3 regions of the Buttiauxella sp. JUb87 genome follow, and region 3 is predicted to be linked to each of the others. Evidence: predicted binding sites of a transcription regulator. Region 3 holds the regulator's gene; each other region holds the start of a gene.

Region 1 (10,219 bases), on a different contig from region 3:
TTATGATTGGCTGGGCATAGTTTAAAGAGAAAATTGTCTAATCTTTAGGCGGTAACTTGAAGGGAATGACACTATATTCATGCGTATCTGTAATTGCTGGACGAGTTTTCTCAAAATGATGTAAGAAAAACCGTGCCTCTGTAGAGTCCTCATTCACATTAACATGTTGATTTACGTGAGGATGCAATGCTATTCCTGCATTTAGAGATAATGGGACGTAATTTATAAAAATGTCCTCTTTCTGGAAACCTAATTTTGTAGCCTCTTCTTCAAATTTATCTGCATTAACATAATTACGGATTCGCTCCCTAGCGTCAGGTCTTAACCTAGATTCTGCGCGAGGTAATGAAAGCATGTTATCTATATCGCTCCATGACATATGCACATCAAAACAGTCGCCTCCTTCTTCTTCTGGGGGAGAAGGGAAATCCACATAAAAATAGTTTTTAACAGTTGTCGGGTTCTCGACAACATTCCGATGAAAATTATATAGCGTACGAATCCGGTTCGCCTTGTTGTGATGTCTGGCATTGCGTATGACTAAAAGCATCAAAAGCTGTGGTTCTAAATACCACATGGGGCCAATATCATTTTGAAGCATGTTGTCATAAATATTATGGAACGCGTTTAGCTGTGTGTTCAAACCTGATTCCAAATTTCCAATCGCTTCTGCTCTATCTACTTCCAATAATCTTCGACATGACCACTCCGATTCTAACAATACTCGGAACGCCTGGGCTAAATCCTCAAATGAATGTGTTAACACGAATTTTCCCCTATGTTGAAATTTGTCTTCATTATTATCATGCAAGGGTGTGTCAATTTCTATCTAAGGATCTGACTACCAACTTCACCTAATCTTTTAGATTTACTGAACACTGACCAAGCATCGTCTATAGAACGTGCTTAACTGGAAATAAAAAACATTACCCACATGGTCATTTTGTGGACCGCAAAATACTTAACCTTAATACAAATGAAAGCATGTAGTTGTTTTATAATGGTTTTATTCTTAATCCATATCCTTACACTTAGTAAAGACGTAACTTACACGCACAAAGTTTACCTCTTCCGGGGGGATTTCGCCTGAGCTTTACGGGCGATTCTCACAAAGCAGTGGCAACAAGCGAAAATTCCAGCTATTGATAAGTAATCTTAACTGTAATGCACACCGACAGGAGTCGAAACATGGCTGTGACTCGCCAAATTTTAGCTGCGATTTTTGATATGGACGGTTTACTGATTGATTCTGAACCATTATGGGACAAAGCCGAGCTGGAAGTGTTGGCTAGCGTTGGTGTGGATATTTCCCGCCGCTCTGAACTCCCTGACACGCTGGGTTTGCGTATCGACCTGGTTGTTGACCTGTGGTTTGCCAAACAACCGTGGAACGGCCCATCTCGTGAGGAAGTGACAAACCGCGTGATTACTCGCGCCATTGCCCTGATTGAAGAGACGCGTCCGATTTTGCCTGGTGTGCGTGAAGCTGTCGCTTTATGTAAAGCGCAAGGTCTGAAAGTGGGTTTAGCGTCTGCTTCACCTGCGCATATGCTTGAGCGTGTGCTGGAAATGTTCGACTTACGTTCCCAGTTTGATGCCATCGCCTCGGCAGAACATCTGCCTTACAGCAAGCCCCATCCGCAGGTTTATCTGGATGCCGCTGCTAAATTGGCTGTTGACCCGCTCGCCTGTGTAACGCTTGAAGACTCCGTGAATGGCATGGTTGCCACCAAAGCCGCACGCATGCGTTCTATTGTGGTTCCCGCAGAAGAAAACCGTGACGACGTGCGCTGGAGCCTGGCAAATGTGAAGTTGTCTTCGCTGAGTGAATTACGCGCCGAACACCTGATTGGCTAATTTATTACGATGCGGGGCTCCCCGCATCATTCTCAAAACCATACCGACATCTAATTTTTTAAAACAGTATTTCAAAAATATTTGAGTTTCCCCCCTCCCGTATCTACTCTTTACAGACACGCGCAAATGCGCTTTTCCGGATACCGGAGTAACTATGATTCTCGATGCTTTTAATCTGCAAGGCAAAGTCGCTGTTGTCACGGGATGCGATACAGGACTGGGTCAGGGAATGGCGATTGGCCTTGCCGAGGCTGGTTGTGACATCGTCAGCGTAAACCGCAAAATCCCGCATGAAACGGCGCAAAAAGTGCGAGATTTGGATCGCCGTTTTCTCGCCATCCAGGCAGATTTAAGCCAACAAGACGCGATCCCTGACATCATTGCGCAGGCCGTGGCAGGAATGGGGAAAATAGATATCCTTGTAAATAACGCAGGCACCATTCGCCGGGAAGATGCGCTGGAATTTAGCGAGAAAAACTGGGACGACGTAATGAACCTGAACATTAAATCAGTATTCTTTCTCTCTCAGGCGGTGGCAAAACAGTTCATTAAACAAGGCACTGGCGGCAAGATTATTAATATCGCCTCCATGTTGTCCTTCCAGGGCGGTATCAGAGTCCCGTCTTACACCGCATCTAAAAGTGCCGTGCTTGGCATAACGCGCCTGCTGGCAAATGAATGGGCGCAACATAATATCAATGTCAACGCGATCGCGCCGGGATACATGGCAACCAACAACACTCAACAACTGCGTGATGATGAAGTCCGCAGCCATGAAATCCTCGAGCGAATTCCCGCGGGTCGTTGGGGTGTTCCTGCCGATCTGCAAGGCCCGGTGGTGTTTCTTGCCTCCAGTGCTTCCGATTATGTCAACGGTTACACCATTGCCGTCGACGGAGGCTGGTTAGCCCGCTAAACAACACGCCGCCGGGGAATCCGGCGGTTGCAAAATGTTACGCCGTCACCTCTTCCGTCTACTGTATAAAAACCCTATACTGTATGAATCGACAGTTTTCATCCAGGTAGTATCATGACGGCGGAAGGTCACCTTCTTTTTTCCATTGCCTGTGCAGTATTCGCTAAAAACGCCGAACTCACGCCTGTGCTTGCTCAAGGAGACTGGTGGCATATTGTGCCTTCAGCCATCCTGACCTGTTTGCTGCCTGATATTGACCACCCAAAGTCATTTCTCGGTCAACGCTTGCCGTGGTTTTCCAAACCCATTGCCCGCGCCTGCGGCCATCGGGGCTTTACCCACAGCTTATTTGCCGTCTTCGCAAGCCTTGCACTGTTCTATCTCAAAGTCCCCGAAAGTTGGGTGATTCCCGCCGATGCCCTTCAAGGCATGGTGTTGGGTTACTTAAGCCATATTTTGGCAGATATGCTCACTCCTGCGGGTGTCCCACTCCTTTGGCCCTGCCGTTGGCGCTTTCGCTTTCCCATCATCAGGCCGCAAAAAGGTAATCAACTGGAACGTGCCTTGTGCATGGTGTTGTTTGGTCTGGCCGTGTGGATGCCGCAAAGTGTGCCCGATAACAGCGCGGTGCGCTGGTCATCGCACATGATAATTTCGCTGCAAATGACCTTTAATAGTTTTTTAAATAACCACCTGGAACAATAATTAAACGAAATAGCTCAAATTGTAATAATCAATTCCTTTTGAATATAAGAGTAACTCCAGGGTTCTGGTACGATTTACAGAATAAAGGTGGCAATCAGTCCATCTGTTTAAAATATACTCAGGAGATACGGGGATGAATTTTCCACTCATAGCGAACGTTATCGTGTTCGTTATTCTATTGCTGTTGCTGGCACAAACTCGCCACAAACAGTGGAGTCTGGCAAAAAAAGTACTGCTTGGTCTGGTGATCGGTGTGGTCTTTGGCCTTGCATTACACACCATTTATGGCGAAGACAGTCCGGTACTGAAACAGTCTATTCAGTGGTTTAACGTTGTCGGTAACGGCTATGTTCAATTACTGCAAATGATCGTCATGCCGCTGGTATTTGCCTCTATCCTGAGCGCGGTGGCACGTCTGCATAACGCCTCTTCTCTGGGCAAAATCAGCGTTCTGACCATCGGGACATTGCTGTTTACCACGCTGATTTCAGCGCTGGTCGGCGTGCTAGTCACCAACTTGTTTGGTTTGACGGCTGAAGGCCTGGTGCAAGGCACCGCTGAAACCGCTCGTCTGAGCGCAATCGAAACCACTTATGTGGGTAAAGTGGCTGACCTCAGCGTACCGCAACTGATTCTGTCATTCGTGCCGAAGAACCCGTTTGCTGACCTGACAGGGGCTAACCCAACGTCGATCATCAGCGTGGTGATTTTCGCCGCGTTCCTCGGTGTAGCAGCTCTTAAACTACTGAAAGACGATGCGCCAAAAGGCGAGCGTGTTCTGGTTGCGATTGACACGCTGCAAAGCTGGGTCATGAAACTGGTGCGTCTGGTCATGCAACTGACGCCGTACGGTGTTCTTGCGCTGATGACCAAAGTTGTTGCTGGTTCAAACCTGCAAGACATCATCAAACTCGGTAGTTTCGTGGTGGCCTCTTACCTCGGTCTGGCAATTATGTTCGGCGTGCACGCGGTTCTGTTGGCTGTCAACGGTGTGAGCCCGCTGAAATACTTCCGCAAAGTCTGGCCTGTGCTGACCTTTGCCTTCACCAGCCGCTCCAGTGCAGCCAGTATTCCATTGAACGTTGAAGCTCAAACTCGCCGTCTGGGTGTGCCTGAGTCCATCGCCAGCTTTGCCGCGTCGTTTGGGGCCACTATCGGTCAGAACGGTTGTGCGGGTCTGTATCCAGCGATGCTGGCCGTGATGGTCGCGCCAACCGTCGGTATCAACCCATTGGATCCAGTCTGGATTGCCACACTGGTCGGGATTGTCACCGTAAGCTCCGCAGGCGTTGCGGGTGTCGGTGGTGGTGCAACATTCGCTGCCCTGATTGTCCTGCCAGCCATGGGCTTGCCGGTCACGCTGGTGGCATTGCTGATTTCGGTTGAACCGCTTATCGACATGGGCCGTACCGCGCTGAACGTCAGCGGTTCCATGACGGCAGGTACCATCACCAGCCAGTTGATGAAACAAACCGATAAAGAAATACTCAATAGCGACGAAGAAGCCGAACTGGCACATCGCTAAGCAGTAGCTAAACCACCGTAGAATCTGCGACAATACAACGGCTCCTTGAAAAGGGAGCCGTTTTTTATTGATAAAATAGAGCGCCCCAAAAGGGTGCCAAAATAAAATTGTCTCCTACGGACCCCTTCTTTCTATGAAACGACTCTATTTTTTATTGCTGTTGTGTGTCTCATCGGCGTGGGCTGAAACACCGGACAGCCCCTACCTGCAACATGCGCAGGAAGGTGACAGCCGCGCCCAGTTTTACCTTGCCGATACCCTTTTCAGTGCGGGCGAATATCAGCAAGCGGAAAGCTGGGCGGCAAAATCAGCGGCCCAGGGTGACGCCGATGCTATGGCTCTGCTGGCCCAACTCAAAATCCATGATCCTGCAAATGGCGATTACCAGCAGGCAAAATCGTTAGCCGAACAGGCCGTCGCCCACGGCAGTAAACCAGGAAGCGTGGTTCTGGCGCGTATTCTGGTGAACACCCAGGCGGGCAAGCCCGATTATTCGAAAGCCATGCAGTTACTGGAAAGCGCCTCACAGGACATTGAGAGTGACTCAGCGGTCGATGCCCAAATGTTTTACGGCATGCTGTACGCAAATGGCGTGGGTGTGGTGCAAGACGATGACAAAGCGGCATTCTGGTTCAAGCGCAGCTCGGCACTTTCCCGCACGGGTTATGCCGAATACTGGGCAGGAATGCTGTTTTTAAATGGTGAAAAAGGCTTTATCGCGACCAATAAACAGAAAGCATTGCATTGGCTGAACGTCAGTTGCACGGAAGGGTTTGATACCGGCTGCGAAGAGTTTGAAGAAATCAGTAACGGCGGGTAAAACCGCCGTCATTCGATACCCGTTAGCATTCGAGTTGCAGCCAACACCCCTGCAACTTGAAGGATGATGGATAGATCAGCCTACATCATTCTCACTTCTTACCTGCATCGCCCAACGCTGCGCTGACTCTGGTAATGTAAATGGCGGCGACTGACGGAACGCATCTCCCACCAGCACAAAAGCCACATAGCGATTACGCAGCATCCACACGTCTTTAAATCCTTCAACTCGCCACGCATGAGCCGGTGGTACGGGTTCAACGCGTGGTTGATACGTAAGAACAGGGCGAGTATTCGGTTGGCGCAAAGGTTTCATAGGCAATGGAATCAAAACTAAATTGAGGAGTAACTTCGCTATGATAACGGAGAACGCCCCTCCACGTCTCGCGTTGAGATGACCTTGTTCTATAGTTAAAGCTGTTTTGCCCGACAAAACAGCTTTAACTAAAGGGGTAATATTCAATGTCGACGCACAATAAACATCCTTTAACTCACAGTGCACCAATACATGACGCCAATGAATCAAAGCCCGGTATGGATTCTCTGGCACCTGAAGATGGTTCTCACCGTCCTTCCACCGACCCCAGTTCACCAGGAGCGCAACCTACCGCTGCAGGAAGTTATAAAAGCCCAGATACCTCCAACGAAAAACTGAAATCCCTCGATGTACATCGCAAAGATGGAGAAAACTTCCCGCTTACCACCAATCAAGGTGTGCGCATTGCCGATGACCAAAACTCACTGCGTGCCGGTACGCGCGGGCCTACGCTTCTGGAAGATTTTATCCTGCGGGAAAAAATTACCCACTTCGACCATGAGCGTATCCCCGAGCGCATCGTCCATGCTCGTGGTTCTGCGGCTCACGGTTACTTCCAGCCCTACAAGAATATGGCAGAAATTACCAAAGCAGATTTCCTTTCAGACCCCGACAAAATCACCCCGGTCTTTGTGCGATTTTCTACCGTGCAGGGCGGTGCAGGTTCAGCCGATACCGTGCGTGATATCCGCGGATTCGCCACCAAGTTTTACACCGACGAAGGTATTTTCGATTTAGTCGGCAACAACACGCCGGTATTCTTTATTCAGGATGCACATAAATTCCCCGATTTCGTCCACGCGGTAAAACCAGAGCCACACTGGGCAATCCCGCAAGGTGGCAGCGCCCACGACACCTTCTGGGATTATGTTTCCCTGCAACCTGAAACCCTGCATAACGTCATGTGGGCGATGTCTGACCGCGGCCTGCCGCGCAGCTATCGCACCATGGAAGGTTTCGGGATTCATACTTTCCGCATGATTAATGCCGAAGGCAAAGCGACGTTCGTGCGCTTCCACTGGAAACCGACCGCCGGTAAAGCCTCGCTGGTGTGGGATGAATCGCAAAAACTAACGGGCCGCGACCCTGACTTCCACCGCCGTGATTTATGGGAATCTATTGAAGCCGGCGATTTTCCGGAATACGAACTGGGGCTGCAATTAATCCCTGAAGAAGACGAATTCAAATATGATTTTGACTTGTTAGACCCGACCAAACTAATTCCGGAAGAACTGGTTCCAGTCCATCTGGTGGGCAAAATGACGCTCAACCGTAATCCGGATAACTTCTTTGCCGAAAACGAACAAGCGGCATTCCATCCGGGGCATATCGTTCCGGGGCTTGATTTCAGTAATGACCCGTTGTTGCAGGGGCGCTTATTCTCCTACACCGATACACAAATCAGCCGCCTGGGTGGCCCGAATTTCCATGAAATCCCGATAAACCGCCCCACCTGCCCGTATCACAATTTCCAGCGTGATGGCATGCACCGCATGGATATTGACAGCAATCCTGCCAATTACGAACCGAACTCCATTAACGATAACTGGCCGCGCGAAACGCCTCCGGGGCCGAAACGTGGCGGCTTTGAGAGTTATCAAACGCGGGTTGAAGGACATAAGATTCGCGAACGCAGCCCATCGTTTGGTGAATATTACTCGCAGCCGCGGCTGTTCTGGCAAAGCCAAACGCCAGTCGAACAGCAACATATTATCAGCGCCTTTAGCTTTGAATTGTCCAAAGTGGCAAGACCGTATATCCGCGAAAGAGTGCTGGATCACCTGACGCACATTGATATTTCACTCGCCCAACCGGTTGCTGAAAATCTCGGAATTGAGCTTTCCGACGAGCAAATGCACGTTGCACCACCGAAAGATGTCAACGGCCTGAAGAAAGACCCCAGCCTGAGTCTGTATGCGGTGCCAAGTGGTTCGGTGAAAGGCCGCGTGGTGGCGATTCTACTCAGTGAAAAAGCCAATGCGGCAGATGTTCTGGCGGTGATGCAGGCGCTGAAAGCTCAGGGTGTGCATAGCAAACTGCTGTTCTCGCGCATGGGCGAAGTAAGCGCGGACGACGGTTCTTTACTGCCGATTGGCGCTACCTTTGCCGGTTCGCCATCGGTCAGTGTCGACGCCGTGATAGTGCCGGGAGGCGATCTGCAAACCATTCTGAGCAATGGCGACGCGACATATTATTTACTGGAAGCCTATAAACACTTGAAGGTGATTGGCCTTGCCGGAGATGCCCGCCAGTTTAAAACCAAACTGGGCATTGATAGCCAGGGCGAGGAAGGCGTCATAGAAGGTGACAGTGTCACGAATTTATTTACCGATGAATTCCTGACACTACTCGCCGCACATCGGGTTTGGTCCCGCCATAATAAGGTTGGGCATATTCCGGCTTAACCCAAAAAAAAGGTGGATAACGCTTGCGCTTATCCACCCTACAACTGCATTTCGTAGGTCGGATAAGCGTTAGCGCCATCCGACAAAACTACAATATTATTTCTTGGTCTGTGGGTCAGTATCGTACTCGGCACAAGTCTGATAGCCGGAGTTGATCACATGCCCGGTGTCATCCAATGCAACAAAGTAAGTCTCGGTTTTGCCTGCACGTTCGCCAAGAATATAAGTCTGGCAAGTCCCACGCGCATGAATCATGGTTACTTCTGACGAAGGTTTACCGGCAATCTGCTGCACTTGCTCACGACTCATGCCTTTTTTCACGTCTTTCACGACCGGCGTGGCGACCTGATCTTTGGTACGGTCGTAGGCAGTACAACCCGCAAGCATAGTCATAACCGCTGCTGCACATAAAAAACCCGCAAAATTCTTGTTCATATTTTATCCTCGTTTTTCAGGGAATTGCTTAAACGTGTTAGATAAGCCTGGAATATAAAAGCGGTTTTTTCAACTATTCAGACCAAATGAACAAAATTTAGGATTACCCGACATAACATCAGGTTAGCGCCAAATCGCTCTAAATCGCGTCAAATGATTCCGGAGCGATCGCATGAGTCTTGTCGTTTTACCGACAAACGGGTAGTTTTAACAAATATGACTATGGCTGCCTGCGCGCGCAGGCACACCGCAACCGGAGGGTTAAATGGCTCTGCAACAAGAGATTATCCAGGCACTAGGGGTTAAACCACAGATCGATGCCGAACACGAAATTCGTGTCAGTGTCGATTTTCTGAAATCGTATCTGAAAACCTATCCGTTTATTAAGTCTCTGGTTCTGGGTATTAGCGGCGGCCAGGATTCCACGTTGACCGGCAAACTGTGCCAACTCGCCATTAGCGAATTGCGCCAGGAAACCGCTGACGACAGCTATCAGTTTATCGCCGTCCGTTTGCCATTCGGCGTGCAGGCTGATGAGCAAGACTGCCAGGACGCCATCACCTTTATCCAGCCCGATCGCGTATTAACCGTGAACATTAAAGGTGCGGTGCTGGCAAGCGAACAGGCGCTGCGTGAAGCGGGTATTGAACTGAGCGATTTCATCCGTGGCAACGAAAAAGCCCGTGAGCGCATGAAAGCCCAGTACAGCATTGCGGGAATGACCAAAGGCGTAGTGGTGGGAACGGATCATGGCGCTGAAGCGGTGACCGGTTTCTTCACCAAATACGGCGATGGTGGCACTGACATCAACCCAATTTTCCGCCTCAACAAGCGCCAGGGCAAAGCGCTGCTGAAAACACTCGGTTGCCCGGAACACTTGTATCAGAAAGCGCCAACCGCCGATCTGGAAGACGACCGCCCTTCTCTGCCGGACGAAGCCGCACTGGGCGTGACTTACGAACAGATTGACGATTATCTGGAAGGTAAAACTCTGGACGATGCCACCAGCAAAATCATCGAAGGCTGGTATCTGAAAACCGAACACAAACGCCGCACACCCATCACGGTGTTTGACGATTTCTGGAAATAGCCATTTCTGAAAATAGCGTCGGGTGACGCTGCGATCCGACCTACAACGGGTTTTCCCAGCGCAGCGCCATCCGCCAATACCACTCTGGATACACATGGACAGCTCTGCAAAACGCGCCACCGCCTTTGGGCTGCTGGCGATCCTCCTCTGG
Region 2 (10,219 bases), on a different contig from region 3:
CAGTATAAAAATCATAGCTGATTCCTCTGGCCAATATTTCAAGAATTCAAATCCTTCAGGATTGACGCGAAAGGTCTTGAAATAGTCATCCATGATTTCTACGCCAGTTTCCCGTGCCCAGACGTAACTACCTGTTGTAAGGCTCGTATCAATAGTGACAGGCCAACTTCGTTTTTTGAACAAACCTCTTGGCTCATTGTAGTTCGAGTTGTACCAGGAAATAATTTCATCATCTGTCACCATATTTTATCGTCACCTCTGGCGATGATGTTGTACTTATTTGTAGCCTTGTAAGCTATCGTAGAGACATCAGCAGCGAGAATGACAACCCCTAATACCGGAATCCATCTTCCAACAAACGCTCCAAGATTTCTCACATAAGAGAATTTCAAACGCCGAACACTTCCAGTTGTAAACGTAGGCCAGTTCTTTACCTTGATTTTAAGTATCTGGCGCAGGTGCTGACTCAGTGGGGATGTCCCGGCCGTTGTTCACATCTGGCAGGTGCTGAGCGCTAAGACAGAATTGCTGTGTGCAATGACAGCATGTTTACAGCAACACCTGGCTGATAGCCATCAGTCTGGCGACGGAATGCGAATGATGGTGCATACTAATTGTGCATTAGTACTAGAAAATATATTTAAAACCAAGGTGGTAATTAATTTCCATCGCGTCTTTTTCATGGTTTTCATTGTTGCGAGGGATGTACCCAATTCTAGTGTAAGGCTTCCAGTGTCTATCTAAATCGTAGCTGAATGTTGTGGTATATAACCAATAATAATGAGTTCCTTCATATTTTTCATGATTTTCATAATTGGTGTATCGGTATTCTAAATTACTGGCGATGGATAGTCTTTTATCAGCGTAGATGAATTTCCAGTTTAGTCTATCGTATTTTCGGTATTTGATTCGAGGGTTGTCATCCACTTTAACACCTGGATGCCATTGAAGCGAAGTCATCCAAGTGTCATTTATTTTATAAACAGCTCCGGTAGGTTTTATGTCAATAACTGATTTTTTACCTATGCTGAACCCACTTCTATTTACTCTGTATTGTATAGGACTGCTTGCTGGGTGTTCTTTTGTTTCTTTTGAAAGGCATCTCACTGAATTTGAGATGTTGTCACATCGGTTTTCGATCTCTATTTTTAATGAATTGGTATCGTAGTTATTAAATTTAAATGTTTGTGGGTGGTGGATGGCATCAGCATCAGCATCAGCAACAGCAAGAGGGAGTGGCAGCGCAATTAAAATTGCACAGGCTTTCAAAAACACTTCATCCCACCTTATTCTAGTAAAAATAGATGATTATATATAACATGCAATTTATATTGCGTTTTCAATTAATTTGTCTTTTAATAAATGAAATTATAATTTATTTGTTATGATATTTCGGATGTTAATTATTTGATAATGCGGTGTGTGTTGCTTTAACAGACGGCGGTTGCACAATTTGGTATGCGTCTGAATGATTTCAACCATACACAGAGATTCTTCATGTATAGAACGATGAACATCCATTTCTTCCAGTATTTAAGATAATCTGATATTAGTCCATATACGTTGCGCGGATAACCTGGTTATTTCAACAGGACTATGATTGTAGACTATCAATCATTATTGCCAATTACGCTTCCCTTGTCTTACTGCAGCCATGATGGCTTTACCCGAACTTTCGTACTCCGGCAGCGACAGAACGCGCCATTTCCCATCCCAGAAACCAAGTACACAACAGCGATCGCCAGTAGTATCCTTTATCGCAAAGGTTCGCATGTCAGCCGATGGAACTGGAAGCTTCTCACCAGGGCGAGGAAAGTAAATTCTCACCCCGGCAATGATCATGTTGTCCATAGCATCATTCGCTAACGAGCCAGAACTCGGCTTCTTCAAACATTTCCTCCACCAAACGGTTTAGCTTTTCTTTCTCGGTCTTCGTGCAATCGCTGTTAACGGCATTGGCTTGCATCGGCTTAACGCGAACATCAGCAGCAGGGAAAATCCCATGCACACGCTTTGTCAGTTCGGCAAGTATGAGGTCTTTGGCACCCGGTAAACCTTCCACGTTGCGTTTGTCATAAACGAGTTCTACGTACATTGCTTATACCTTCTCATTATTGAACTGTATGAATATACAGTAATGATTCTTTTGATATTGGGCAAGTAGTAGGAGTGAAAATTTTTTATGGGCGAGCTTTTCATGGGAAAAGCCAAGGTATGACTCTGACCGAACATAGATATTATGACTTTTTTGGGTTATTTTATTGCAAATTCCAGCACCCCAATAGCACCCCTTTAATTATTAACTTGTTGATATGTAACAATTTCGCCCCGGTGAGACACCGGGGCGCGGGCATTAACGTGGTAGTGCAGTTCCCCACTGACGCCATTCTTTCGGCTCAGTTTCCTCAAGCAGGAAGTGTTTACCGGTGACCGCTTTCGGCGCGAGCGGTGTTCCCGGTGGCGTTGCGAACGCGATACCGCCACGAATGAACTGGTTGAAGGTGCCGGTTTTCACCACGCCACCTGTCAGGCCAAAATCGAGGCTGTAGCCCGAGGCAAGCCAGAACACTGAGCTATCACGCACCAAATGCTGGAAACGTTTACTGATGCGCAGGCCGACCATCACGCGGTCTGATAGATTGCCGAGGGTTAAACCGGTTACCGTACCGACTTCAACACCACGGAACAGAACGGGTGTACCAATGCTCAATGCCCCCGATTCAGGGACTTCCAGCACGATACTCAGGCCATCAGAGTAACGAGAGTCGGTAATCGAGGTTTCCTGCAACTCGAAGTCACGTCGTGGTGCGCCTCGCCCTGGTTCAACGTTAATATACGGCTGGAGAATAGTGTCGAGATTATCAACACCCGAGGCTGAGATTTTCGGTGTCACAACCGAGAAGCGTGTGCCACCGCGAGCAAAAGTATCCACAAATTCAGGATAGAGCACCGCTTTCGCTTCGACTTCGCTGCGTGACGCTGTCAGATTCAGTGACTCGAGCTGCCCAATGTCAATTCCCAGATAGCGAATCGGCATTCCCGCAGACAGTTTCCCGGCATCGAAGGTATGCAAGGTAATCTGGCTACCGACGGCGCGCGCGGCAGTTTCAGACGCGTACAGTATGCGTTTGTCACCCTTTTTCAGACCGGCGCTGGCACCGCTCAGGTTGTCAAAGCTGATTGCACCTTTTAGAGCGCGAGAGAGCGGGGAGGCTTGCACCGTCAGGCCGTTGCCGTTGAGTTGCACGCGTGCGCCACCTTCAGCCCAAAACACACTGTTGTCTGTCAGCAGGTTGCGGTATTCCGGCTTGATATTCACATCGATATCAAAGCTATTGGCGCGTGGACGGACACTGATAATCTCACCTACCTGGAATTTACGGTACAGCACCACTGAGCCGGTCTGGATATCCGGCAGGCTGGCGGCAGTTAGCGTTAATGTCGTTGTCGGCAAGTCGCTCAAGCTATTTTCGACCGCTTTTTCAAGGTTGGCATACAGCGGATAACTCTTTTTCATCTCGCCTTTGTTGCCAGGAATAACCCTGACCCCACCATTGATCCATTCACTGGCGCTGGCACCCAAAAATTCAACACCATCGATACCAACTTTGACATCAATACGGCTGTTGACGACGAACTTGCTGTCGCCCTGAATCAGTTGGCGGTATTCAGGATCAATGGCGACAGAGAAGCTGACACCCTTAGCGGATAGTGTGCGTTCAAGAATTTGCCCAACTTGCACGCCATGGAGAATGATAGGTTGCCCAGCATCAATACCGTAGCTTTCAGGTGCAGTCAGGTTTAGCGTCAGAACGTTCGGCTGTTGTAGCGGTGTTTTATCGCTTGGGAATACGACAAAGTGATTCTGTGGGTCACCTTCCCCTGGCACTAACTCAAAGGTGCTACCGGTTAGCAGGCTGCTGAGGTTTGGATTGCTGAGCGAGATTTTAGGGTTACGTAGCTCAATACGTGTACCACTGCGCATTAGGTTGACCACACTTGGGTCAACGGTCATCTGGCCTGTGACGGTGCTACCAGGATTCAGGTTCAGCTTGGTTAGCGTACCGACTTCAAGGCCTTGATACATCAGCGGGGTTGAGCCTGCTTTCAGGCCTTCGCCACTTGGCAGGGCAAGATCAATGATCACTCCCCGCTGGCTATGTGCCAGATCCTCATACAGCCCAAATTCATCTTCAGCCTTCGCTTCAGCGGAGTTTTCCGGTGAATCAAAGGCAATTGCGCCATTCACTAACGCTGCGAGGCTTTCTAACTGAACTTGTGCTCCGGAAAGGCTGAAGTTGGCTTTTACCCCTGATACGTTCCAGAAACGACTGCCTTTTTTCACCAGTTTGGTAAAGCGGCGGTCGATCAGTACGTCAATGGTGACGCCCTGCGTATTGTTGTTAATGGTGTAGTCGTAAACCCGGCCAACAGGAATTTTACGGTAGTAAACCAATGAGCCGCTGTTGAGCGAACCTAGATCAGGGGCGTGAAGATGAATCATCAACTCGCCATTATTCAATCGATATTTGGGCTGAGTATCCAGAGCGGTGAAGTGCTCCTGGGGTTTGCCTTTGCCAGGCATCATACCGATATAGTTCCCGCCGACCAGTGCATCCAGGCCGGAAACGCCGGCCAGTGAAGCTTTCGGCGTCACCAGCCAAAACTGAGTATCCGCACGCAGCGCATTTTTCATATCGCTTTTCACGCTGACTTTGACTTCGATTTTGCGCAGGTCTTTGCTCAGGCTGATGCTTTGCACGGTTCCCACTTCTACGCCTTGATAACGTACAGGTGTTCGCCCGGCGACAATACCGTCGGCTGAAAGGAAATCAATGGTCGCAGTGGTACCACGTTCTTCCCATGTCGACCAAATGAGCCAACTGGCAATCATCAATGCGATAATCGGCAGCAACCAGAAGGGCGAAATTCGGCGTTTTGTTTTAATTCGCGCTTCAGTCGGTGAAGCGGGCATTTCCTGACTCATGTGCGTCCCAAAGTAGTCGGCTATCCAGCCATTCGACTGCAAGAATAGTTAAAATAACCGCCGCGCCAAAGTAAAACGCAGCCGGCCCCATAGTGAATGCCAATAACTGATCTCGATTAACCAGTGACATCGTAAGCGAAATAACAAAGAGATCGAGGATAGACCAGCGGCCAATCCAGGTAATAAAGCGTAGTAATAAAATGCGCGTTCTCAACCCTCGTTCGCATTTGAAATGAATACTTAACAACAATGAAATCAGCACGATAACCTTGACAAAAGGCACCAAAATACTGGCAATGAAAACCACTGCCGCCACGGCAACATTACTGTTGCCGAGGGAAATAATACCAGAGAGGATAGTATCTTCCTGACGCGAGCCATTGACGTACAGAATTGAAATCGGCAGCAAGTTGGCAGGAAGTAAAAAGATTAACGAGCCGATTAACGCGGCCCAGGATTTCTGCAGGCTGTGGCGGCGGCGTTCTCTTAATGGCACATGGCAACGCGGACAGCGGCCACGTTTATCCGGCACACCAGTAAAATGGCACCCGAGGCATACACGCAGTTGCGCATTCCAGGCGCGCGGCGGGCGTTGCGGGTAGAAGCGTGACCACAGTTGTTCTACGTTTAAGTGAATCAGGGTTAATAAGCTCAATATGGCCAGCGCGATAAACGCCACTAAACCTATGCCGGGCTGGATGTAGGCGAACTCTCTGACTTTTATGCAGGCCACGCCAATGCCGACCAGATAAATATCAAGCATGACCCACTCTTTGAGCTTATCGAGCATCAGTAAGACCGGGCGTAAATTCATCCCAAGAATATTACCAAAGTAGAGATAGATGATACCCGCGACCAGTGTGGCGGGGGCACCAACGGCACAAAACATCACTATCGCGGCCGTAAGCGGATCGCCCTGTTTGGTCATCTGCCAGATGCCCTGAAATAGATTGGCATCGATGGCCGTACCTAATAAATAGATGCGGACCAGTGGCTCTGAAAAGGCAACTGTCATCAGTAGCAGCATGGCGGTTGCCATAGCGGCCAGACGTGTGAGTGACCAATCACGACCATGGAAGACTTTAGCGTCACAACGTGGGCAATACGCGCTCTGCGACGATTTAACCAGCGGTAACGAGAAAAGTGTATCGCATTCGGGGCAACGCTGATAACGTGCCTGCGGTACAGCATTGCTAATGGCGTGTATTTTCATGTGTTGTCATATGCAAGGAATACCGTTGGCGCATTGGGTATCTCTTTAGAAAATCAAATATTCGTTAAGCGTATATTAATTCATGGAATGATACACCTTGTGGCATAAGGCATTTAATGCTTATTTTACTATGCTATGCAGTTGAGTAAGACAACATACTATGGTTAATCAATGAACAAAGAACAATTTTACGCGGACTTGAACCGCGATTTTAGTGCGTTAATGGCAGGTGAAACAAGTTTTCTGGCAACGTTGGCAAATACCAGTGCTTTGCTGTTTGAACGTCTTGAAGGTGTTAACTGGGCCGGGTTCTATTTACTGGAAGGCGATACGTTGGTTTTAGGGCCTTTCCAGGGCAAAATTGCCTGTGTGCGCATCCCGGTAGGTAAAGGTGTATGCGGTACAGCAGTTTCCACCAGGAGCATTCAGCGCGTTGAAGATGTGCATGCTTTTGATGGTCACATCGCCTGTGACGCCGCCAGCAATTCCGAAATCGTTCTGCCGTTAATGGTAAACGATGAGTTAATCGGGGTCCTGGACATTGATAGCACTGAGTTTGGGCGCTTTACACCTGAAGACCAACTCGGCTTATCTCAACTGGTAACGCAGCTTTCGCTGACGCTTGCCGACACGGATTTTAAAAAATTCTTCACTCGATAGCATGATAAACAACGGATAACGTGGCATTTGCTGATAGCGTCATTATAATGTCGCCTGTTCATGCCTGCGGATTGTTGGCAACTCCGTTGTAATCAGGAAATTTCATGGAAAATCAACCTAAGTTGAATAGTAGCAAAGAAGTCATCGCCTTTTTGGCAGAGCGTTTCCCACAGTGCTTTAGCGCTGAAGGTGAAGCCCGCCCCCTGAAGATTGGTATCTTCCAGGATTTAGTCGCGCGCGTTGAAGGGGAGATGAGCCTCAGTAAAACTCAACTTCGTTCCGCGTTACGTCTTTATACTTCAAGCTGGCGTTACCTGTACGGTATCAAAGTCGGCGCGACCCGTGTTGATCTCGACGGTAACCCATGTGGTGAACTCGATGAGCAGCACGTTGAGCATGCTCGTAAGCAGCTTGAAGAAGCAAAAGCTCGTGTTCAGACACAGCGTGCAGAGCAGCAAGCGAAGAAACGTGAAGCGGCTATTGCTAACGGTGAAACCGTTACCGATAAGCCTCGTCGCGATCGCAAACCTCGTCCTGCACCGCGTCGTCCAGAGACTACAGAACGTAAACCTCGTGCAGAAAAGCCGGCGGCTCCTCAGGTTCCGCGTGAAGAAAAACGCACTCCGGTTACGGACATTTCTGCATTGCAGGTGGGTCAGGCAATCAAAGTCAAAGCGGGTAACAACGCGATGGATGCCACCGTACTGGAAATTACCAAAGATGGCGTACGTGTACAGCTAACTTCTGGTATGGCAATGATCGTACGCGCAGAACACTTGCAGTTCTGAAACGGAGGCCAGACCCGGGCATGAACAAACTCTTTAAGCGTACGGCAGTCGCTAGTCTGTTGTTTCTTGCAGGTAGCGCACTGGCCGTCGAAAATATCACGCAAGCTTCTCAAATCCCGCAGTTAAAGGAAGAGACACAGCATGCAACGGTGAGTGAGCGTGTAACTTCGCGCTTCACTCGCTCGCATTATCGCCAGTTTGATCTGGATGAAAATTTTTCCGCAAAAATTTTCGATCGCTACCTAAACCTCCTCGACTATAGCCACAACGTGCTGCTTGCCAGTGACGTTGAGCAGTTTGTGTCGCGGAAAAAACAGATTGGCGATGAATTGCGCACCGGTAAACTGGACGTATTTTACGATCTCTATAATCTGGCCCAGAAGCGCCGTTTTGAACGTTATCAATACGCGCTGAAAGTGTTGGAAAAGCCGATGGATTTCACCGGCAATGACACCTTCAATGTGGATCGCAGCAAATCTCCGTGGCCTGCAAGTACCGCCGAGTTAAATAGTCTGTGGGACAGCAAAGTTAAGTTTGACGAATTAAGTTTGAAACTGACCGGTAAAACCGATCAGGAAATTCGTGAAACGCTGACTAAGCGCTACCAGTTTGCGATTCGCCGTCTGGCGCAGTCTAACAGTGAAGATGTTTTCTCTCTGGCAATGACCGCCTTTGCTCACGAAATCGATCCGCATACTAACTATTTGTCTCCACGCAATACTGAACAATTCAATACTGAAATGAGTTTATCTCTGGAAGGTATTGGTGCGGTGCTGCAAATGGATGATGACTACACAGTGATCAACTCGATGGTTGCGGGTGGTCCGGCGGCGAAAAGCAAAGCGATTACCGTAGGCGATCGTATTGTGGGTGTCGGTCAAACCGGCAAAGCCATGGTTGATGTGATTGGCTGGCGTCTTGATGATGTGGTTGCGCTGATCAAGGGACCAAAAGGCAGTAAGGTTCGTCTTGAAGTCTTACCTGCGGGCAAGGGCACTAAAACACGCATCGTCACGTTAACGCGTGAACGTATTCGTCTTGAAGACCGTGCCGTTAAACTCACCATTAAAACGGTTGGTAAAGACAAAGTCGGCGTGCTGGATATTCCAGGCTTCTATGTTGGTTTGACGGATGACGTCAAAGTCCAGTTGCAGAAGATGGAAAAACAGAATGTGAAGAGCGTGATTATCGATTTACGTTCTAACGGTGGCGGTGCATTGACCGAAGCTGTGTCGCTTTCTGGCCTGTTTATCCCCGGTGGCCCAGTTGTTCAGGTACGTGATAACAACGGTAAAGTGCGTGAAGACAGCGATACCGATGGCGTTGTGTACTACAAAGGCCCACTGGTTGTTATGGTTGACCGTTTCAGTGCCTCCGCATCTGAGATTTTCGCCGCTGCAATGCAGGATTATGGCCGTGCGTTGATTGTCGGTGAGCCGACCTTCGGTAAAGGGACTGTTCAGCAGTATCGTTCGTTGAACCGTATCTACGATCAGATGCTTCGCCCTGAGTGGCCTGCATTAGGCTCTGTGCAATACACCATCCAGAAGTTCTACCGCATTAATGGCGGCAGTACTCAGCGTAAAGGTGTTACGCCAGACGTGATGATGCCGACCGGTACGGAAGAGACAGAAACTGGCGAGAAGTTCGAAGATAACGCGCTCCCATGGGATAGCATTAATGCCGCAACTTACGTCAAGTCAGGCGATCTGACACCGTTCGAACCGCAACTGCTCAAACTGCACCAGGACAGAATTGCAGCCGATCCTGAGTTCCAGTACATCATGAAGGACATTGCTCGCTTCAATGCCCTGAAAGAGAAGCGCAATATTGTTTCCCTGAATCTTGCTCAACGTGAGAAAGAAAACCAGGAAGACGATGCGACGCGTCTGGCACGCATCAACGATCGCTACAAGCGGGAAGGTAAAGCTCCGTTGAAGAAACTGGAAGACTTGCCGAAGGATTATCAGGAACCAGATCCTTATCTCGATGAAACGGTTCATATCGCGCTGGACCTTGCAAAAATGCAGCAAGATAAGCCAGCCGAGCAACCGGCTCCTGCTAAGTAACTCCCCAACAGGCACAAATTTTTGTGCCTGTTTTTTTTACCTCTATCAAGCCGCGTAAACCTAGCTCTTTCTAAATGTAAAGTTATGTATTATTAACCACTTGGCAACGATGAATGCTTGAAAATAGCAGGCTTGCCCCTACGATGTGGGGTAACGCAGAATGCGTATTTTTAACCGAGGTAAAAAGAAAATTATGATGCGTATCGGGCTTTTCCTGTTGACCAACCTTGCAGTCATGGTCGTATTCGGGCTAGTGCTAAGCCTGACGGGGATCCAGTCGAGCAGCGTACAGGGTCTGATGATCATGGCGGTGTTGTTTGGCTTTGGTGGTTCAATCATCTCGTTACTGATGTCCAAATGGATGGCATTACGTTCAGTTGGCGGTGAAGTGATTGAGCAGCCACGTAATGAAACTGAGCGCTGGCTGATGGAAACCGTTCGTCAGCAGTCGCAGCAGGCGGGTATCGCTATGCCTCAGGTGGCGGTTTACCATGCGCCAGAT
Region 3 (10,219 bases):
GAAATCACACAGGAATTCGTAGCTGTCCTGGTCATCAATGCCAATACGCGTTTTGACGGTGACGGGAATAGAAACCACGTCGCGCATCGCTTTGATGCAATCGGCAACCCGCTGGGCATCAGCCATCAGACACGCGCCAAACATGCCATTTTGTACACGGTCAGATGGGCAACCTACGTTGAGGTTAATTTCGTCGTAGCCACGTTCTTCAGCCAGTTTCGCGCATTGCGCTAAAGCCGCCGGATCGCTACCCCCCAACTGCAACGCGATAGGATGCTCGTCTTCGCTGTACGCCAGATAGTCCCCTTTGCCATGAATGATCGCACCGGTGGTCACCATTTCGGTGTACAGCAGTGTCTGGCTTGAAAGCTGACGCAAAAAATAGCGGCAGTGGCGGTCAGTCCAGTCAAGCATCGGCGCAATAGAGAAACGATGTGGCTGGAAGAGGGTCTGGTTTGTTTGTGAGGACATAGGCACTGGGCGTTTACGGGCTACGGTTAAAAAAGGGTCGCCACTATAGCATAAAGCAGCGCCGGGACACTCGCTCGTCCCGACGGCTATTTTCATCAGAAGGTCATGCTAAGCTGTGCCCCTGCCCCCCAGGTTTCGTCTTCGCCGTACAGCCCCATTAAATCGATGTGAACGCGATTAAATGGCGCAAAGCCAACCCCACCGGTAAAGACGTTGCTATCGTTTGATTTGACGTCAGCCCGGTAACCGGCGCGCACCGCAAGCCACGGCAGCGGCGTAACTTCAGCGCCCACGCCAACGTACTGTGAATCGTCTTCGCTTTTGAAACCTTTTGTTTCGGTGAGATCGCCGTCGGCGCTAAGGGTGATGAAATCGTTATGCCAGGCTAAGCCCGCCGTCACTAACGGGCGAATCTGATAAGTGTCTTTATAGTTGACGGTTTCGCCCGTCCTGCCATTTGTGATCAGGATATCTTTGGTATCAATGTCATGTGAAATCAGGTTCTGGCCGCTCAGACCGACAGTCCAGTTTTCGCCAAAATCAGCTGCCACACCCGCATCAACGTTAAAGCCAGTGTCGTCGTTACGATAGCGGCTATTTTTCCAGTCGCTGCTGTCGTAGGAATAGATTGATGTGGTGTAGTTGTACAGCCAGGTTTTTTGCAGTTTCGGCGTGATGCCAACAGAGACAGGCACGCCGTTTAGATCAAACTGTTTCGCCAGCGCCACACCATAGTCGGAGACAATTGCGCCGCGCCCAGATGCAGTGGAGTTGAGATTGCTGGTGATAACATCAGAGCCATTAACGGCAGCATCTAGTGCGACTCCCCCGGCAACAACCCTGGAATTCGCGATGCTGTGCAGATAATCAATATCTTGTTGATCAATAGAGGAACTCACATGTGCTCGCGCATAGGCTTTTGCGACAAATGCCATCGACAGCACATCATTTGGAATACTGACTGCGATACTCGCCCCGGCTTTCGCGTTTGCTGTTTGACCTCGCAGATCTTCCAGTTCGCCAGCCAAGCTCCCCGCAGCGCCCTGAAGCTGACCAAGTGAACCATTTGGGTTTAAAAGGATATCCTGCAGGGTAAGATCGTCGATAACGTTCTGGTATTGATCGACCGTATCGCTAATGCCATCAATCTGATCCTGCAGGTTATCTTTATCTGTCATTTGCCCGCTCACGGAGGGCAAAATAACTGTCACTGAGTCGTCCTGTTTTGCCTTTGCCAGCAGCGCAGGGTTTGTTAGCACTCCACTTCCATAACTCGCTGAAGCAACGCCCGTCCCCCCCATTGCATCACTACGAGCTTCTGACCAGGTACCTGCCGCACTGGCTTGATTTGCCACAAATAAAGAGGCAGCGCTGAACGCCACCAGAGTTTTAATTTTTTTCATTCACCGCTCGCCCGTCTGTTAATCAGATTTCATAACTTGCCCCTGCCAGTTATGACTGAACAGAGGCGGACTATTGCTGTGAATAAAAAGCTAAAAAGGGGGATGTTTATCCCATCGAAATCCCGTTTCTCTCCATCAGGATTATGAGTTCAAAAATTCCCTGTAAACTTATTTATAGTTTACCGTTCGGTTTTCGTGAAGGATGGCCGTCATGTGGGCCAAAAAACTGCGGCGGGTGGTCAATCCAGCGATCCTGGCGTTGTGCGGCATAGCTCGCGTTTAGCGGGTAATAAATTCGGTTTTCGGCTTTGTTGGCCTCACCCACAATCAGCAACCGGACTTCATGCTCGGTGTTGTTGATGAAGGTATGGCAGACGCCCGTCCCGGCCGGGAAACCAACACTATCACCCGGTTCAAGTGAGTAAAGGTGGCCGTTAATCCACACCTGTGGATGCCCTTCCAGAACATAAGCAAACTCTTCCTCGCTACTTTCCGCATGCGGATAGGACGTCCGGCGGCCAGGGAGCAGGCGCTCGTGGTGAATCCCCAGGCGTGTTAGCCCAAGTTTGCGAGCCAATGGCGCGCCAATGGAAAACAATTCAGTACTGTCTGGATAAGTTGAGTCATCTTCACCTTCCAGTTCTTTCCAGTGACGAATGCAATCAGGTTTATTCATAGCAAACTCCGGGATAGTCATCTCAAAAGGCTGTGGCCAGCATGGCGCACCACTCGGCGTTTATTGCGCGTTGTGATAGAGTGTAGGGCTAATCTACAGGGGAATGCTGATGGACATCACGACTTCACAAAACGTGTTAGCGCAGGCTGAAAAACTATGCGAACAGCGTAATGTGCGCCTGACACCACAACGCCTGGAAGTGTTGCGTTTATTGACGCAGCAAGCGGGTGCAATCAGCGCTTATGATTTGCTGGATTTACTTCGCGCCAGTGAACCGCAAGCTAAACCCCCGACGGTGTATCGTGCGCTCGATTTTCTTCTCGAACAAGGCTTTGTCCATCGCGTCGAGTCAACCAACAGCTATGTTTTGTGCCATCTGATTGATCAGCCGACTCACTCATCAGCGATGTTGATTTGCGACAGGTGTGGCGCGGTGAAGGAGCATAGCGCGGAAGGTGTGGAAGATATTATGAATCAACTGGCTGCCCAGTCAGGATTTGCTCTACACCACAATGTCATTGAGGCGCATGGTTTATGCAGCGCGTGTGCGGAAGTTGAAGCCTGTAGCCACCCGGAAGAATGCGGGCATGACCACACCATTCAGAGTAAGAAGAAGTCACGCTAGCCTGAACCCGAAATAATTCGAGTTGCATTGAAGCGGTAAGTGAATGCAGCCAAAAGATGTAGCTTGAAGTATGGAGGGGATCGGTACATCCATGTACCAGGGCAGGTTAGCCTATGAGAGTTAACACATCTGAGGGATGAGATTACCAGCGGTAATCGTTACGTTTTTCCCAATCAACGACTTCGTTCTCTGCCTGATCTTTCGCATATCCATAGCGTTCCTGAATTTTACCGACAAGCTGATCGCGTTTCCCTTCGATGACGGTCATGTCATCGTCTGTCAGTTTGCCCCATTTCTCTTTTACTGTGCCTTTGAACTGTTTCCAGTTACCGCCGATTTCGTCTTTATTCATAATAATATCCTCATCGTTCGGTTAAGAACTGCTAATAGTTAACAACGCCCAGGTGCTGCCGTTTGGCTGACACTCACTATCTGCTGGACGTGGAAATAATTGTAGTCAAGGATATGGCAGTGAGGGGAAAACTAAGAACATTGAACCACAGAAGTAACAGAAATGATGCTGACTTGCCCCAAAATCAGGTGGCAAATCAGCATACTGGAGTGCGATTAAAAGCGCGTCAGAAGTTGTAACTAACTATGAGTTGTAACTAACTATGAGTTGTAACTAACTATGAGCTGTAACTAATCAGGAGTTCCAGCCGGAAACCAGCTGTTATCCCGCCAATGGCGACGCCAAATCCATCCCAAAGACAGTCCGCGCAAAGCCAGGAACACAGCCACGGATAACCACAGACCATGATTTCCCAGATAAGGCACGGTGAGCAACGTCAGCCCAAATCCCAATGCCGCAACCGCCATGCTGTTGCGCATTTCCGTACCTCGCGTTGCGCCAATAAACATGCCGTCCAGCAAATAACACCAGACACCAACAACGGGCAAAACAATCTGCCAGTGCAAGTAGCGGTCTGCCTGTAGCTGCAATTCCGGGATAGAGGTAAGAAGCGAAACAATGTGCTCACCAAACAGCGCATACACAGCGGCGAACATAAGAGCGACTAAGCCCGCCTGGCGACATGCAGCGCCCCATACTTCGAGCAATTGACCACGGTTTTTAGCGCCAAACGCCTGCCCGGAATGGGCTTCAACGGCATAGGCGAACCCATCGAGCGCATAGGCGGTGAAGGTTAATAGCGTCATCAACACGGCGTTAACCGCGACGATTTCGCTACCTAACCGCGCACCAAAGATAGTGACTGAGGCGAAACAGACCTGTAGCAACAGCGAGCGCAGCATGATGTCGCGATTGAGTGCCAGCAGACGCCGCACATTCCCGCGCCAGGACTCTTTGAGCATCTCAAAGCTGATTCCGCGCAAACCCATGACCTTTTTCACCATCAGCAAACCAATGATAAACGTCGCATATTCTGCGGTGACGGTGGCGAGTGCCGCGCCCTGAACATCCATGTGTAGCCCCATAACCAGCCACACATCCAGCACGATATTCAGTACGTTTCCGACAACCAGCAAGATAACTGGCGCACGCGCATACTGAACGCCTAACAACCAGCCCAACAAGACCAGGTTGGCAAGCGAGGCTGGCGCACTAAGCCAACGTATTTCAAGGAATCGCCGGGCCTGCAACAAAACATCTTCATTGCCGCCGACGATATGCAAGGCCAGGGATATCAGCGGTTCACGCAGTAAGACGATCGCCACCCCTGCTCCTAACGCCAATAGCAAGGGCTGAACCAGTGCACGCGCTAAAGCAGAGGGATTATTGGCACCAAATGCCTGGGCAGTTAAACCGGTGGTGCTCATGCGCAAAAACAGCAACAGCATAAATAAGAAGCTGGTTGCCGTCGCACCAATAGCGACACCGCCAAGATAAACAGGGCTATCCAAATGACCAATTACCGCGGTATCAACAAGGCCCAGTAAAGGCACGGTGATGTTGGAAAAAATCATGGGTAAGGCGAGGCGCCAGAGAGCTCTGTCAGCCGTCGAGAAAAATCGCATGGCCAATCCAGGAAGAGATAAGAGAATTAAGACGATGATGCGCATTAAAGCGCATCATCTGGAGAAGTTTACAGCCAGTCGCCGTTGCGAATTACCCCAACCGCCAACCCTTCAATAGAGAAGTTATGTTCGCGCAGGTCAACCACAATAGGTTCAAATTCGCTATTTTCAGGCAGAAGATGAACGGTATTACCCTGCTGCTTTAAGCGCTTAACAGTCACTTCGTCGTCAATACGCGCCACCACAACCTGGCCGTTACGCACATCCTGAGTTTTATGAACTGCAAGCAGGTCGCCGTCCATAATACCGATGTCTTTCATAGACATCCCGCTAACGCGCAACAGGAAATCGGCATTTGGTTTAAACAGTGATGGGTCAACCTGGTAATGGCCTTCGATGTGCTGTTGTGCAAGGAGTGGTTCCCCCGCAGCAACACGCCCAACCAGCGGAATACCGGTAACTTCTTCCACCAGCAAGCGGATACCGCGCGACGCACCAGAGATAATCTCAATGACGCCTTTACGGGCAAGTGCTTTCAGGTGCTCTTCAGCGGCGTTCGGAGAACGGAACCCCAGACGTTGAGCAATCTCGGCACGAGTCGGTGGCATGCCGGTCTGGCTGATATGATCCCGAATAAGATCAAACACCTCTTGCTGCCTGGTAGTTAACGCTTTCATTCCGCCCCCTGGGTGTTTATACAGTTATGCTGTGAGTATATACAGTCAAAGGCGATTTTGGAACCACAAATTGAGCAAAAAACCAGGGACTTAACTATTCTGGAAAGATCATCGCAAATGCGGCCAAAGCAGTGTGACCCAGGTAATAACTGCGAGGATAATGGCGATTAATACGGCAGCAGACCCCATGTCCTTGGCCCGTCCTGAAAGCTCGTGGTAATCGGTACCAACACGGTCAACAAGCGCCTCGATAGCGCTATTGAGAATTTCGACAATCATGACCAGCACAACAGAACCAATCAGTAAAATACGGGTGATAGGGTCAACATCTAACCAGCAGGCGATGGCGATGGCGATGAGCGCGCTAACCCCTTCCTGGCGGAAAGCCGCTTCGTTAATCCAGGCTGCTTTGAGCCCTTTCCATGAGTAGCCTGCGGCTTTGATGATACGGGTAAGTCCAGTGGTACTGCTCGCCATTTTGGGAAACCTTTTCAAATTATTTGGGTCAATGCTTATCTATATTGCAACGCCACAGAAATCTGAGCCAGATTCTGATATTCTTGCGGCGAATTTGCATCATTAACCTGAGGCTTTACATCGTTTATGTCAGGCTGGCCAAGAATCTACTACAAATTACTTAATTTACCATTAGGCGTTCTGGTAAAGAGCAAGTCCATTCCGGCAGATCCACAAGCCGAACTGGGCTTAGATCCCACACGCCCGATTATGTATGTCCTGCCGTATAACTCCAAGGCGGACTTATTAACGCTGCGCGCACAATGTCTCGCGCATAACTTGCCCGACCCTCTCGAGCCGTTAGAAATCGACGGTGCGGTATTGCCGCGCTATGTCTTTATCCATGGCGGCCCGCGTGTTTTCACTTATTACACGCCAAAAGAAGAGTCGATCAAACTGTTCCACGATTACCTCGACTTACACCGCAGCAATCCAAATCTGGATGTGCAGATGGTGCCAGTATCGGTGATGTTTGGCCGCTCCCCTGGGCGCGAAAAAGGCGAAGTGAATCCGCCATTAAAGATGCTGAACGGCGTCCAGAAATTTTTCGCTGTTTCCTGGCTTGGGCGCGACAGCTTTGTGCGTTTCTCCGCTCCGGTTTCGCTGCGCCAGATGGCAACCGACCACGGTACAGACAAAAAAATCGCCCAAAAACTGGCTCGCGTAGCGCGTATGCACTTTGCTCGCCAGCGTTTAGCGACTGTCGGCCCGCGTCTGCCGGTACGCCAGGATCTGTTCAATAAGCTACTGGCCTCAAAAGCTATCGCTCGTGCAGTAGAAGATGAAGCGCGCAGCAAGAAAATCTCCCATGAAAAAGCCCAGCAGAATGCTGTTGCTTTGATGGAAGAGATTGCCGCTAACTTCTCGTATGAAGCCGTGCGTTTGACTGACCGCGTGTTAGGTCTGACGTGGAACCGTTTGTACCAGGGCATCAACGTTCATAACGCTGAACGCGTGCGCCAACTGGCTCATGACGGCCACGAGATTGTCTATGTGCCCTGCCATCGCAGCCACATGGACTACATGCTGTTGTCCTACGTGCTTTATCACCAGGGGCTGGTTCCTCCGCACATCGCAGCGGGTATCAACCTGAATTTCTGGCCAGCCGGCCCGATTTTCCGCCGCCTCGGTGCGTTCTTTATCCGCCGTACCTTTAAAGGCAGCAAACTCTACTCCACCGTGTTCCGTGAATATCTGGGCGAGCTGTTTAGCCGTGGCTATTCCGTTGAATACTTTGTGGAAGGTGGCCGTTCTCGTACCGGGCGTTTGCTCGACCCGAAAACCGGCACGCTGTCGATGACCATCCAGGCCATGCTGCGCGGCGGTACTCGCCCTATTACCCTGGTGCCAATTTACATTGGTTATGAGCATGTAATGGAAGTGGGGACTTACGCGAAAGAGCTGCGTGGCGCGACCAAAGAGAAAGAGAGTTTCATGCAGATGGTGCGCGGGCTGAGTAAGCTGCGTAACCTCGGCCAGGGCTATGTTAACTTTGGCGAACCGATGCCGCTGATGACGTTCCTGAACCAGCGTGTTCCAGAGTGGCGCGATTCAATCGACCCGATTGAGGCCATCCGCCCGGCATGGTTGACGCCAACGGTCAATGAAATTGCCGCTGAACTGATGGTGCGTATTAACAATGCCGGTGCGGCAAATGCCATGAACCTGTGCTGTACCGCGCTGTTGGCCTCGCGTCAGCGTTCACTTACCCGTGAGCAACTGACCGAGCAGCTCAACTGCTACCTGAGCCTGTTGCGTAATGTGCCTTATTCACCGGACGCGACCGCACCAGACCAGCCAGCAGAAGCGCTGATTGAACACGCATTGCAGATGAACAAGTTTGAAGTTGAGAAAGACACCATCGGTGACATCATCATTCTGCCGCGCGAGCAGGCGGTTCTGATGACTTATTACCGTAACAACATCCTGCATATGCTGGTGTTGCCTTCTCTGCTGGCGGCAATTATTACTCAACATCGCCGTATTGACCGTAACGAACTGCTGCGTCAGGTCGAGCTGCTTTACCCGATGCTGAAGGCTGAACTGTTCTTGCGCTGGAGCACGACCGAACTTGCTGGTGAAATTGACATCATGCTCAATGAACTGGTTCGTCAGGAACTGGTGACACTGGCAGGCGATGAAGTGCAGATTAATCCTGCTCGTTCACGCACCATGCAGCTGCTGGCAGCAGGTGTTCGCGAAACGCTACAGCGTTATGCGATTACCTTCTGGTTGCTGAGCGCAAATCCGTCGATTAACCGTGGGACACTGGAGCGTGAAAGCCGCACCGTTGCCCAGCGTTTGTCTGTTTTGCATGGCATTAATGCACCGGAGTTCTTTGATAAAGCCGTCTTCACCTCGCTGGTTTTAACCTTGCGTGATGAAGGCTATATCAGCGATACCGGGGATGCAGAGCCTACTGAAACCATGAAGGTCTACCAGATGTTGGCAGAACTGATCATGCCGGATGTGCGTTTGACGATTGAAAGTGCGACGTCGCAGGCTGCGACTGAGTAAAAAATCTGGCGGATGACGCGATTGCTTATCCGCCCTACGGTTCGACTTGTAGGGCGGATAAACGAAGTGTCATCCGCCATTTAATTTCTGATATTAGAAGTGCACGTAACTCAACACCAGGCCAATAAACAACACCAGGCCAACGTAGTTATTATTCAGGAATGCGCGGAAACAAGCATCGCGAGCGCGATTCGCCGTCAAACGCTGCTGATGGATAAACAGTGCCCCCGCCAGCGCAATAGACCAGTAGAATGCCCCGCCTAATCCGTTTAACCAGCCAATCACCGCCAGCAAAACCATCACCGCAATCTGCAAAATCCCGATAATCACATTGTCATAGCGCCCGAACAGTATCGCCGTGGATTTGATGCCAATTTTCAGGTCATCATCGCGATCAACCATCGCATATTGCGTGTCGTAAGCGACCGCCCAGCAAATATTGGTCAAAAACATCAGCCAACAACTTAGCGGTACAGATTCGCTAACCGCAGCAAATGCCATCGGGATGGACCAACCGAACGCCGCACCCAACACCACTTGTGGCAAATGGGTGTAACGTTTCATAAAGGGATAAACCCAGGCTAATGCTAACCCCGCCACCGACAATAAAATTGTCATCGTGTTAAGCGTCAGCACCAGTAAAAACGACAGCAACACCAGTACCACAAACAGGATACGCGCTTCTTTTTCGCTGACTGCTCCGCTCGGTAGCGGACGGTGGGCGGTGCGTTTTACGTGGCCATCAAACTTGCGATCGGCGTAGTCGTTTACCACACAACCCGCGGCGCGCATCATCCAGACTCCGGCGATAAACACACATAAAATGGTCAGTGGTGGGACACCCGGTGTCGCGAGCCATAACGCCCATAAAGTGGGCCATAACAGTAAAAGCGAGCCAATCGGCTTATCCAGCCTCATCAGGCGTTGCCAGGCCTGCCATTTGCCCTGTTTAAGACTCCACTCCATTATTTTTCCTCTGCATACAACGGCGAAGCGGGAAGGAATAGTTCGGTCAGCACCAATGGCTTTCCGGCTAATCTCAGACGGGAACGACGCCCCCACAGCTCCGCACTACGACCAATCTCAATAAAATCCCGTGTCAGGGATGATGCACTAAATAGATAACGCCCGAGTGGCGTGGTGCCGAGCTGTTGCAAAGCCAGCTCCGGCCCTTCAAGAGTGGATTCTGGTACAACGGTGCGCCCCAGCAACCAGGGTTCATCGTCACCGCAGAGCACAACTTCACGCAGCCAGTAGCGTTTGGCTTCAGGCATCATATCAGCTTCCGGAAAATCGACAGGTGAATCGAAAAAACCTTCACGCACAATACGAACAGTGACTCGCGAACAATACTGTT

Evidence for each region. The regulator LexA, encoded in region 3, represses DNA repair genes until DNA is damaged. The targets are predictions, from matches to a motif close to TNCTGTATGTACATACAGNA.
Region 1: EC843_RS15980 (metal-dependent hydrolase) is a predicted target of LexA. The motif match lies at 2,851-2,870, and genes of this name have one in related genera.
Region 2: EC843_RS03255 (DinI-like family protein) is a predicted target of LexA. The motif match lies at 2,118-2,137, and genes of this name have one in related genera.

The regions. Positions count from the first base shown of each region.
Region 1 covers NZ_SNVY01000004.1:31,187-41,405, forward strand. Annotated here, with positions in the region: gene EC843_RS15965 (hypothetical protein) at 38-766, opposite strand; gene hxpB (hexitol phosphatase HxpB) at 1,189-1,857, shown strand; gene kduD (2-dehydro-3-deoxy-D-gluconate 5-dehydrogenase KduD) at 2,012-2,773, shown strand; gene EC843_RS15980 (metal-dependent hydrolase) at 2,888-3,478, shown strand; gene EC843_RS15985 (L-cystine transporter) at 3,612-5,003, shown strand; gene EC843_RS15990 (tetratricopeptide repeat protein) at 5,137-5,823, shown strand; gene cedA (cell division activator CedA) at 5,899-6,138, opposite strand; gene katE (catalase HPII) at 6,285-8,543, shown strand; gene osmE (osmotically-inducible lipoprotein OsmE) at 8,640-8,978, opposite strand; gene nadE (ammonia-dependent NAD(+) synthetase) at 9,244-10,068, shown strand; gene yddG (aromatic amino acid DMT transporter YddG) at 10,163-10,219, shown strand, end outside.
Region 2 covers NZ_SNVY01000001.1:711,442-721,660, reverse strand. Annotated here, with positions in the region: gene EC843_RS03265 (DUF1493 family protein) at 1-243, opposite strand, end outside; partial or broken gene EC843_RS24995 (STM2901 family protein) at 237-488, opposite strand; gene EC843_RS03260 (oligogalacturonate-specific porin KdgM family protein) at 628-1,275, opposite strand; gene EC843_RS24480 (hypothetical protein) at 1,618-1,851, opposite strand; gene EC843_RS03255 (DinI-like family protein) at 1,856-2,095, opposite strand; gene EC843_RS03250 (PqiB family protein) at 2,354-4,987, opposite strand; gene yebS (membrane integrity lipid transport subunit YebS) at 4,956-6,200, opposite strand; gene EC843_RS03240 (GAF domain-containing protein) at 6,372-6,860, shown strand; gene proQ (RNA chaperone ProQ) at 6,965-7,648, shown strand; gene prc (carboxy terminal-processing peptidase) at 7,669-9,717, shown strand; gene htpX (protease HtpX) at 9,911-10,219, shown strand, end outside.
Region 3 covers NZ_SNVY01000010.1:82,952-93,170, forward strand. Annotated here, with positions in the region: gene dusA (tRNA dihydrouridine(20/20a) synthase DusA) at 1-471, opposite strand, end outside; gene EC843_RS21605 (conjugal transfer protein TraF) at 567-1,874, opposite strand; gene EC843_RS21610 (cupin domain-containing protein) at 2,047-2,550, opposite strand; gene zur (zinc uptake transcriptional repressor Zur) at 2,660-3,175, shown strand; gene EC843_RS21620 (CsbD family protein) at 3,318-3,527, opposite strand; gene dinF (MATE family efflux transporter DinF) at 3,818-5,152, opposite strand; gene lexA (transcriptional repressor LexA) at 5,221-5,829, opposite strand; gene EC843_RS21635 (diacylglycerol kinase) at 5,938-6,306, opposite strand; gene plsB (glycerol-3-phosphate 1-O-acyltransferase PlsB) at 6,433-8,862, shown strand; gene ubiA (4-hydroxybenzoate octaprenyltransferase) at 8,956-9,828, opposite strand; gene ubiC (chorismate lyase) at 9,828-10,219, opposite strand, start outside.